Regions from separate parts of the Paenibacillus sp. 01T443 genome, predicted to be linked through region 1. Evidence: riboswitches for the same ligand, from Rfam matches in the RefSeq annotation. Region 1 holds a riboswitch; each other region holds the start of a gene.
The links. A riboswitch is a leader RNA that binds a small molecule or an ion and turns the genes downstream of it on or off. The one in region 1 is predicted to bind cobalamin.

Region 1 (3,115 bases):
CAAGGCAGCTGTTTATAGCTGCGGTAAGCTTTTCGGTGCTAGGCACGCTTGTAGCAGCGCTTGCTCCAAGCTTCGAAGTGCTCATGGCTGCGCGCGTCATTCAAGCCATCGGGACGGCACTGCTTTTGCCGCTTATGTTTAATACGATACTTATTATTTTCCCGCCTGAGAAGAGAGGAGCGGCGATGGGCGTAATCGGGCTTGTTATTATGGTTGCCCCCGCGGTTGGACCGACGATTGCCGGACTTCTCATTGAAAATCTGAGCTGGCATTATATTTTCTGGCTGTCGCTTCCTTTCTTAATCATAGCCCTTGTTTTTGGAATCTTCTATATGCAAAATGTGTCCACGATTACTAAACCAAAAATCGATGTTTTCTCACTTGTATTTTCGACCATTGGCTTCGGAGGAATCGTGTTTGCATTCAGCAGCGCAGGTGAAGGTGAAGGCGGGTGGAGCAGCACGAAGGTTGTAACATTTATGATCATTGGTATCGTCGCGCTAATCGTTTTTGCTATTCGTCAACTGACGATGAAACAGCCGATGATGAACTTGCGAGCCTTTAAGCATCCGATGTTCGTTGTGGGAACACTGATGGTATTTATTTGCATGATGGTTATTTTATCCTCTATGCTCGTTTTACCGATGTATTTGATCAGCGGGCTGGGTCTTAGCGCTCTCACGGCTGGTCTAGTCTTATTGCCGGGCGGACTCATCAACGGCATTTTGTCGCCTGTAATGGGCAGCTTGTTTGATAAATTCGGTCCAAAATGGCTCGTCATTCCGGGGCTTGTTATCCTTGCAGCTGTGCTTTGGTTCTTTACCGGTATTACGACGGCTTCGACGCTCGCGCTCATCATCGTGCTTCATTCTTGCTTGATGATAGGGATCTCGATGGTTTGGATGCCGTCGCAAACCAATGGCCTTAACCAGCTTCCACGTGAACTGTATCCTGACGGCACAGCAATTATGAACACGCTGCAGCAAGTGGCGGGAGCCATAGGCACAGCGGTAGCAGTTAGCATTATGACTGCTGGGATGAACAGCTTTATGAAGGATGTATCGGATCCGGCTGATCCGGCAAATGCGCCGCTAGCATTAACGTCGGGTATACAGGATGCGTTTATTTTTGCCATGGTCGTTGCGGTCATTGGTCTAATTGTCGCTTTCTTCATTAAACGGGTTCATGTGGCCAAGCAGCATTAAATCCTGTATAGACAAACCCCCTTAATCCCGATATGATTGATTAAATAATCGAATATTTGTTAAGAGAAGGTGCAAACAGAAGCTAGCTTTTTGTTTGCTTAAAAGGGAAGTCCGGTATCACGCCGGCGCGGTCCCGCCACTGTATGTGAAGAGCGTTTCTCTGAATTTACCACTGTCTGCCGTTAGGATGGGAAGGTAGTGAAACGCGTTGACGCACGAGCCAGGAGACCTGCCTTTTCTTATTTTGCTTCTCATTCTTCGGGGGTAAGGATGGCGAGCGCAACCGTTAGGCAAAGCGCATGATGTTTATTTTATATGCAGCTGCTAATCTTTCATTTGACATGCAGATCCCCTCTAAGCAGGGGATCTTTTTTTTGTTTTTGCAGCCAAACGGCAGTGAGACGAGGAAGCGTGTGCATGAAATAAGAAATGGATAAAGGGAGTAGGAAGGCAATGATGGCAAAGAAAAGCAATCGATGGTTACCCATCTTTTTCATTTGGCTGCTGATTGTGGGCGCGTTAGTCGGCTGCGCGAATTCGGGAACTAATGGAAATACGTCAAGCAATCAAACGCAGGCGGGCAATGCTTCACAAGTGCCGCAACAATCCGATGATGCCGGCGGCGGTCAGCCAAGCGGCGGAAGTAAGGAAGAGGAAGCGGCCAGTCCGTCTCCGTCTGCGGAACCGACGGCATCAACGCCTGCCATCGCGGAACCTGACGCGGATAAAAAACCAGAAAAGGATAACGCAAGCGAGAAACCTGCTGTATCTGTGAAACCGGCGACGCCGTCGGTTTCACCGGGAACTGGTGATCAGAAGGCGACGCCTTCGCCAAAGCCGCAAGTGACGGAAAAGACTGTCCAGGCACCGTCTGCCTCACCGGCCGAAACTGCGGAGCCGATTAGCTCGGTTACAATATCCATCGTAGCGGACGAAGAAACAGGCACTGTACTTGCAGCTACGGCCGTCGAGCTAAAGAAAGATGATACCGTGCTTGAGGTGCTAAAGAGAACCACCCGGAAAAACAAAATTCAAATGGAATATAGAGGCGCAAAGGCTGCTGCATATATTGAAGGCATTGATAATTTGTATGAATTCGATCTCGGCGCAAAGAGCGGATGGATGTACAGGGTGAACGGCGAGTTTCCAAACAAAAGCGCAGGCGCCTATAAGCTCAAAGACGGCGATGTCATTGAATGGCTGTATACCGTTGATCTCGGCAAGGATCTGGGAGCTGAAGTGGAATGAACAATGCCTTCAGCTCCATTCATCCGATTACCAGCTTCAGCTATTATGCGGGTGTCATTACATTCAGCATGCTGTTATTTCATCCGATATTCCTCATGACCTCGCTTGCTGCGATTACGGCTATTATTGTCATTCATGGAGAAGGGAAGCGGCTGCTTAAGCTGCTTCCCTATTATGTTCTTATGGGCGGCTCCGTTGCTGTTCTCAACCCGCTGTTCTCCCACCGGGGCAGGCATATTCTATTTTATTTTATGGATCAGCCGATAACGCTGGAAGCGATCTTGTATGGCGTGACGATGATGCTCTCGTTATTATGTATTTTGCTTGCGTTCGTTTCCTTTCAACAAATCGTCACCACAGATAAATGGATGTACTTGTTCTCGAGAGTTGCTCCGCGCACGTCGCTGTTAACCTCCATGTCGATCCGCTTCGTGCCGCTTTTCTTACGAAGGCTGGAGCAAATTACGACTGTGCAGCGGATGAAGGGGGTGTCCATTCATGAGGGCAGCCTTAAAAAACGAAGCAAGGACGGCATGCTGCTCGTTCGCGTTCTGTTGACCTGGTCTTTGGAGGAGGCGCTGCAGACAGCGGATTCCATGAAAGCGAGAGGTTACGGCGCAGCCAAACGAAGCTCATACGTTATCTATAGAATGGATCAAAGA
Region 2 (3,115 bases), on a different contig from region 1:
GGCTGTGGCGGAGATTCCAGCTGCCGCTGATGAACCGGTTATCATCCTTCCTTCACCAACGCTTGGCTGGAGGCGCGAAACGTTCCGAGCAGCAAGAAACCTTGCATTTGCTGGCGACGGGAATCGCGTTTGGCTTCCTTCCCTGCGGATTGACTTACGCGATGCAGATGACAGCCGCCTCTACCGGCTCCGGGCTGGAAGGTGCGGCTGTCATGGCGTTATTCGGCTTATCCACTTTTCCCGCATTAGCGCTTGCTGCATCTGTCGCAGCCTTCGCAAACAAAAAATGGCGCAGGTTTATGCGCAAAGCAAGCCTGGTGACAGCTATTGCGGTCGGCGTTATTTCAATTTTGCGCGGTCTTGCTGTTAATGGTTTGATTCCATCGATCAACCCGTGGTTGTGGTAGACGTTCTAGTGGACTGCTCGTAGGAGCCTAACGATGGTATAGGTATGATCAGACATCTCAAGCGTTAGGGTAGCCTTCCAAGTACCTGCCATTAATGGAACGCCATCACCTTCGTATTTTCCGGGTGCAGATTCGTCCATGTTGAATTCATAATCGCCGCAAACCATATCGAGCATTTCAAGCTTTACGTGTAAGGACGCGCCTTTAACGGGGCTTCCATTCAGATCGGTCAAATCGATTATAAAGCTATTGCGGTGAAGTGCTTTGGCCGGGTATGCGTCAATTGTCCAAATGATATTTCCTTCTTCGAAAGCATGCTCAGTAACAGGCGGAGGCGCTTCATCGCCCGGGCGAAGCCAAATAAATGCTATACCGGCAAGCAGCGCAATGATTATGAAAAAAAAGACGAACTTGAATAGTGACGAATGTTCTTTATGATGCGGCAGCATGTTGCTTAACCTCCTTCGTGCGACTGTATTGGATAAAGCACTTTTAAGTTACCTATGCAGTAATTCTATGAAGCAGAACGTAATAGATCAGGGTTAGGAGTGCCAATTGTATTGGACAAAATCAAAAGGACAGTGTATATTAACAACGGATAATTTCATAGTTTATAGACAGGTGCGGATAAGAGTTTGTCCGATAAGGAAGCGATAGCTTATTGGAACTCATTGATGCTTAATAGGGAAGCCCGGTTTAAATCCGGCACGGACCCGCCACTGTAAGGCAGCGCAGCAGTAATATAGATGTACTGTGCTAGCCGAGTCAGAAAATCTGCCTGTCTAAATTAAACACTTAAACCTACGTGGACTTAGGTACAGTGTTGGAGAAGCTTATCGCTTAGCTGTTTTTGGGAAAAGCGTATGATAGCATTTCTGGCACATTAGCCAGGGATGCTTTTTTTATTTATACGAAATAAATGATTAGGGGTGCAGTGAAAGATGAATGGAATTAACCGCAATATGATGAAAATACTGCTTGGCTTGCTTCTCACCATGATGCTTATCGTTACGAGCGCGTGCGGGGCTGACAAGAATGCAGTAAACCAGAACAATCAACAAGGGGCCAATACGGAGCAGGAAGCGTCGACTGAGCCAACGCCAGCTGCGAATACGACGGTATATCCTTTGACGATTAAAGATGATACCGGAACAGAAATTACTTTTGAAAAACAGCCAACCAAGGTCATTACGCTTGTACCAAGTGAAACGGAAACGATTTATGCCATTGGCTCGGGAGAGCAAGTCGTAGGTGTCGATCAATGGAGCGATTATCCGGAAGAGGCTGCTTCGAAGCCGAAGGTTGGCGATATGACAACCAATATAGAAGCTGTCGTAGCCTTGAATCCCGATCTCGTGCTTGCTTCATCGTCACTGAATACAGATGCAATTACCAAGCTGCGCGAGCTGAAAATTGCGGTGTATGCGACTGATCCGCTTACCTATGATGCAGTTATTGCCAAAATCGAAAATTTAGGTCATATTATGAATAAACAATCCGAAGCTAAGGCCGTAGCTGATCATATGCGCGATGTAAAGCAGCAGGTATCGGATGCTGTAAAAGATGTAGAGAAAAAGAAGGTATATTTAGAATTTTCACCGGGCTGGACGGTTGGCTCGGGCACTTTCCTTGATGAGCTGCTGAGCTTGGCTGGAGGTAACAACATCTCTGCTGGTTCTTCTGGCTGGTACGAGGTTAACGCTGAAGAAGTTGTGACACAAAACCCGGCACTCATTATTTACCCTGATCTGAAGGAGGACCCGAATCCGATCGTTGTTGGTATCGAGAGCCGCCCAGGCTGGGATGTCATCGATGCGGTGAAGAACAAGCAAATGTTTGCAGTGACCGAAAATCCGCTCGTCCGCGTAGGTCCGCGACTGGCAGACGGTTTGCTCGAGCTTGCCAAAGTGATTCATCCGGATCTCGTAAAATAATCCTATGACCTATAAATTAGCTTGGTATGGAGGAGCAGCTATGCTCCTTCTTGCTGTTTCTATCGTTGTTAGTTTAACTATTGGTTCGTCCGGGATCTCGGTTCGCGATGTATGGGGCATTTTGCTGCACCAGCTGCCTTGGCTTTCGGACAACCAAACTTCTTATTCACCTGGGGAAATTGCTATTGTCACGCAGGTAAGACTCTCGCGTGTGCTGCTTGCCGTGCTTGTCGGCGCTTGTCTTGCGCTTGCGGGTACAGGTTTTCAAGGGGTGCTGCGCAATCCATTAGCTGATCCTTATACGCTTGGCGTTGCCTCTGGCAGCTCGGTAGGTGCGGCATTCATCATTTTGTTCGGACTTCAAACCGTACTCGGCATGTGGACGATTCCGCTTGTAGCCTTCGGAACAGGTACCGTTACGCTGTTAGGTGTTTTTTGGCTGTCACGTAATAAAGGGGTTATGCATATTGAAACGCTTATTCTTTCCGGGGTCATCATTCAATCCTTTTTAGGCGCTTTTGTTTCCTTTATGGTTTCCATGTCTGAGGGTGTAGTCAATCAAATCTTATTTTGGTTAATGGGATCGCTAGCCATGAGAAGCTGGGAAAACGTATATATGCTAATCCCGTTTCTTGCGCTCGGCTTCCCTCTGCTGCTTGCCTACGGCCAATCGCTTAACTTATTTGTTTTAGGAGAGCGGCATGCGGCCCATCTAGGCATAAACGTTGAACGAACGAAGCTGGTTGTGTTAATCAGCTCGACGCTGCTTACGGC
Region 3 (3,115 bases), on a different contig from region 1:
GCGCGATGCCGTTAACCTCGTACATCCAGCCGTCCCAGCCGCCTAATGTGCCCGCATCTTGGCCATCAATGCCTTGAACGTAAGCACCGAAGCTGCTGTCTACGATTTTGTAGCTGATTTTCGGATTCGCTTGATCAAGGGCGGTCTTAAGCGCATCAAGCGCCGTTGCCTGGTTTTTGATTTGCGATACCGAGACGGCTTGCTTGGTATAGATACTATCCGTGATGCCGTCGACTTTAACGCTTACCGAAACTGGCTGTTTGATTTCACCAAAGCGGTACCACACGCTTTTCAGTTGCTGGATATCGGTGAGGGCAATCAGTGCTTGTTCGGTAGCCATACCATTGCCTTTAATGTCGCTCTCATTCCATTTGAAAGTGCCATCCTGCAGTTGATAAAGCACAAATGAATCGAGAACGCTTTTGCCATTGGCCGTCCAAGGATCAGACAATACATCCTCGTTAATGGCAGTCAAACCCGAGACTACGGCGGACATGCTGTTTGAATTTGCTCCGTACATGACTTGCTCATTGTTTAACTGCTTTGTTTTCAAAAATGCCTTTATTCTTGCAATAGACTGCTGCACGGCGCTATCATTCTGATAGTTTCCTAGCGCAAGCAGACCCATTCCCGTCATATCAGAGTCAGAAGTACTTCCAAAAAATGCGAAGCCGCCGTCGCTAAGCTGTTTACTCAATAAAAAGTCTAATGCCTTTTGTTTTGCGGCTGCATTCCACACGCCCACATCACTGCCCAGCTTTGCGCCCGTATCGAGCGCAAGCATCGCCCACATGTGCTTGTTCGTGGAACCAAATGCACCGGTTGCTCCGTCTTGCTGCGCGGCCAGCTCTGCGTATAGGTTACGGTTGGTGTCCCAAGCACGAGCCGGATCCTCCCCCATTGCGAGCAATGCAAAAATAAATCGGATATACTCGGTTCCGGATACGGTAGATTTTGGATCTATCGTCTTCCAGCTAGGCAGTTTCCAGCTGCCGTCCTGCAGATTTTCTCCAGCCCCCCACAGCGCGACAATCTCCCACCAGGATTCCAATGTTTCATTTTTATTTTTAAAATGATTCACTGTTTTCCCAATCATTTCATTTAAAGCAGCGTTTCCAGTGTGATCGGCCGCTTTACTGACTTGGGGCGCAATTAAACTAAAGATTAAAACAAAACTTAAAATTGCAGGCAAGCTTTTTCTTAGGAATGTTTTCAAAGTAAGCAATGTTTTCTCTCCTTTTGGTTCATTTTTGGCAATAAAAAAACATCTTCCGCTTTTGGAAAGATGTTGGGGCTGTCACGTGCGTAAAAAAGCATAGGAAATACCTATAGCTGAAGCACGAATAAACATCTCCCTCCCATCCTCGTGAGAATTATAGAGCACTCTTATGGCAGGTCTCCTGGCTTCGCTTCATTGCTCGACTATCCCCTTCCCGTCCTAACCGGACAGTGGATAAAATGATTGTCAGCTCTGCGATACAGTGGCGGGACCGCGTCGGACTTTGACCGAACTTCCCTATTAAGCTGCTTGCGAATAGTTACTTCACGGCAGCACCATACTAGCTATTCTATGAAATTGTAAGTATCAGACTTGTGAATTGTATCAAAAATTTGTAGATTAGACAAAGGTCCAGTTTGTTTTTTTTCAATGCATATCGATGCAGCACTACTATTCCATCACTCGTTCGGCTTATATAGATTTATAAAAGGAGAGGGTTCCATGCTATTTACGATTTTCCTATTTGTTATTGCGGGACTAGCTGAAATTGGCGGCGGCTATCTGGTTTGGCTGTGGCTCCGAGAGTCCAAGCCTCTTTGGTTCGGTGTAGCCGGCAGTCTAATTCTGATTGCATACGGCGTCATCCCGACTCTGCAGAGCTTTCCTTCTTTTGGGCGGGTGTACGCGGCATACGGCGGAGTTTTTATTATTCTCGCTGTCCTGTGGGGCTGGCTTATCGATAAAAAAACGCCTGATTTTTATGATTGGCTCGGAGCCGTCATTTGTGTCGTTGGCGTCTCTATCATGCTGTGGGCCCCTAGAAGCTGAGCATGCATCGGCTCTTCCCGCATACCCTGCAACCCAAAGGGGCTGTCCCAATAGTAGTAAGCTCGCTGGAGAGAGAGCTCGCTTTGAACAGAAGTGTTGGAAAACATGAAAAAATAGCGCTGCAGTGGGCTATTCCTGTTGCGCTATTTTTCTGTTCTGGTCTATGGCTGCTTGCTTAAGTAGATTATGGGCAAGCGAAAGCCACCCGACCTCTAGGCTTACTTTTGACAAGCCGCGAAGCAGGGACCGCCGGAATCCCCGGTTAGTCTTCATCTGCCCGAATACACTTTCGGGTTCAATCATTCGTCTCGCCGACAACGCATAACCTTCCTCGCTGCGCAGCTTTTCCTGCACCCGCTGCTTGTAACGCATGTATCTCAGACTGACTCGAACCTCTCGGTCGCCTTGCGCCTTCGTACTAGCGGGATTGATGGGGCACCCTTCACAGCTCACACTGCGGTAATGACGATGTCGGATTTCAAATCCACTTTCTGTTATATCTTTACTTTCATAGCGAAAGACAAGTTTCTGTCCATTCGCGCATGTCCACGTATCTTCTTCCTCGTCGTAATGTCCATTGTCGAGCTCACTGATGTCCGTTTGCCATTTCTTCGATTTTTCCTTATGATACGAGCTGTGTTTGACCAACGCCTCAAGCTCTCCCTGTTCTAGGTAAGCCTAGTTCTCTTCTCCGCCCTATCCAGCATCTGCGATGATTGTTCCCGGCAGCTTTCCAAGTGCGGCTTTCAATTTCTCTAAATGCGTTTTAAGCATCGTGTATCCGTAGGGCTTTAGTCTCGCAAATCCAGGGCATCCTCTTAGCCGCCAGCCGCTCCGGTACACTGCAGTTTCTGCAGCAGAATTACGGTATACGCTTCTTTATTTTAGCTACAATGCATTTACTACAGCAGAATAGACGCCACACGTTCCTAATCGCTCAAAAATAGGCACTCCCATTGCAGAAACTGCATTGTACACCTCGATCCAACTCGTTTTTTGTCCATACATTGCAGTAACTACAACGTAGAACTCTGACCGAACTTTTATTATTCTTAGCTTCTACAAGAC

Region 2: linked by a shared signal. The riboswitch ahead of AC1DLI_RS28950 (ABC transporter substrate-binding protein) and the one ahead of AC1DLI_RS19335 (DUF4430 domain-containing protein) in region 1 are both predicted to bind cobalamin.
Region 3: linked by a shared signal. The riboswitch ahead of AC1DLI_RS25545 (DUF4430 domain-containing protein) and the one ahead of AC1DLI_RS19335 (DUF4430 domain-containing protein) in region 1 are both predicted to bind cobalamin.

What each region holds. Positions count from the first base shown of each region.
Region 1 is NZ_JBFTPE010000009.1:236,413-239,527, forward strand. Features, by position in the region: gene lmr(B) (lincomycin efflux MFS transporter Lmr(B)) at 1-1,205, shown strand, start outside; cobalamin riboswitch at 1,256-1,456, shown strand; gene AC1DLI_RS19335 (DUF4430 domain-containing protein) at 1,659-2,453, shown strand; gene AC1DLI_RS19340 (energy-coupling factor transporter transmembrane component T) at 2,450-3,115, shown strand, end outside.
Region 2 is NZ_JBFTPE010000024.1:65,684-68,798, reverse strand. Features, by position in the region: gene AC1DLI_RS28960 (sulfite exporter TauE/SafE family protein) at 1-407, shown strand, start outside; gene AC1DLI_RS28955 (FixH family protein) at 413-856, opposite strand; cobalamin riboswitch at 1,046-1,203, shown strand; gene AC1DLI_RS28950 (ABC transporter substrate-binding protein) at 1,349-2,341, shown strand; gene AC1DLI_RS28945 (FecCD family ABC transporter permease) at 2,346-3,115, shown strand, end outside.
Region 3 is NZ_JBFTPE010000016.1:122,504-125,618, forward strand. Features, by position in the region: gene AC1DLI_RS25545 (DUF4430 domain-containing protein) at 1-1,225, opposite strand, end outside; cobalamin riboswitch at 1,374-1,574, opposite strand; gene AC1DLI_RS25550 (YnfA family protein) at 1,721-2,047, shown strand; partial or broken gene AC1DLI_RS25555 (transposase) at 2,177-2,835, opposite strand.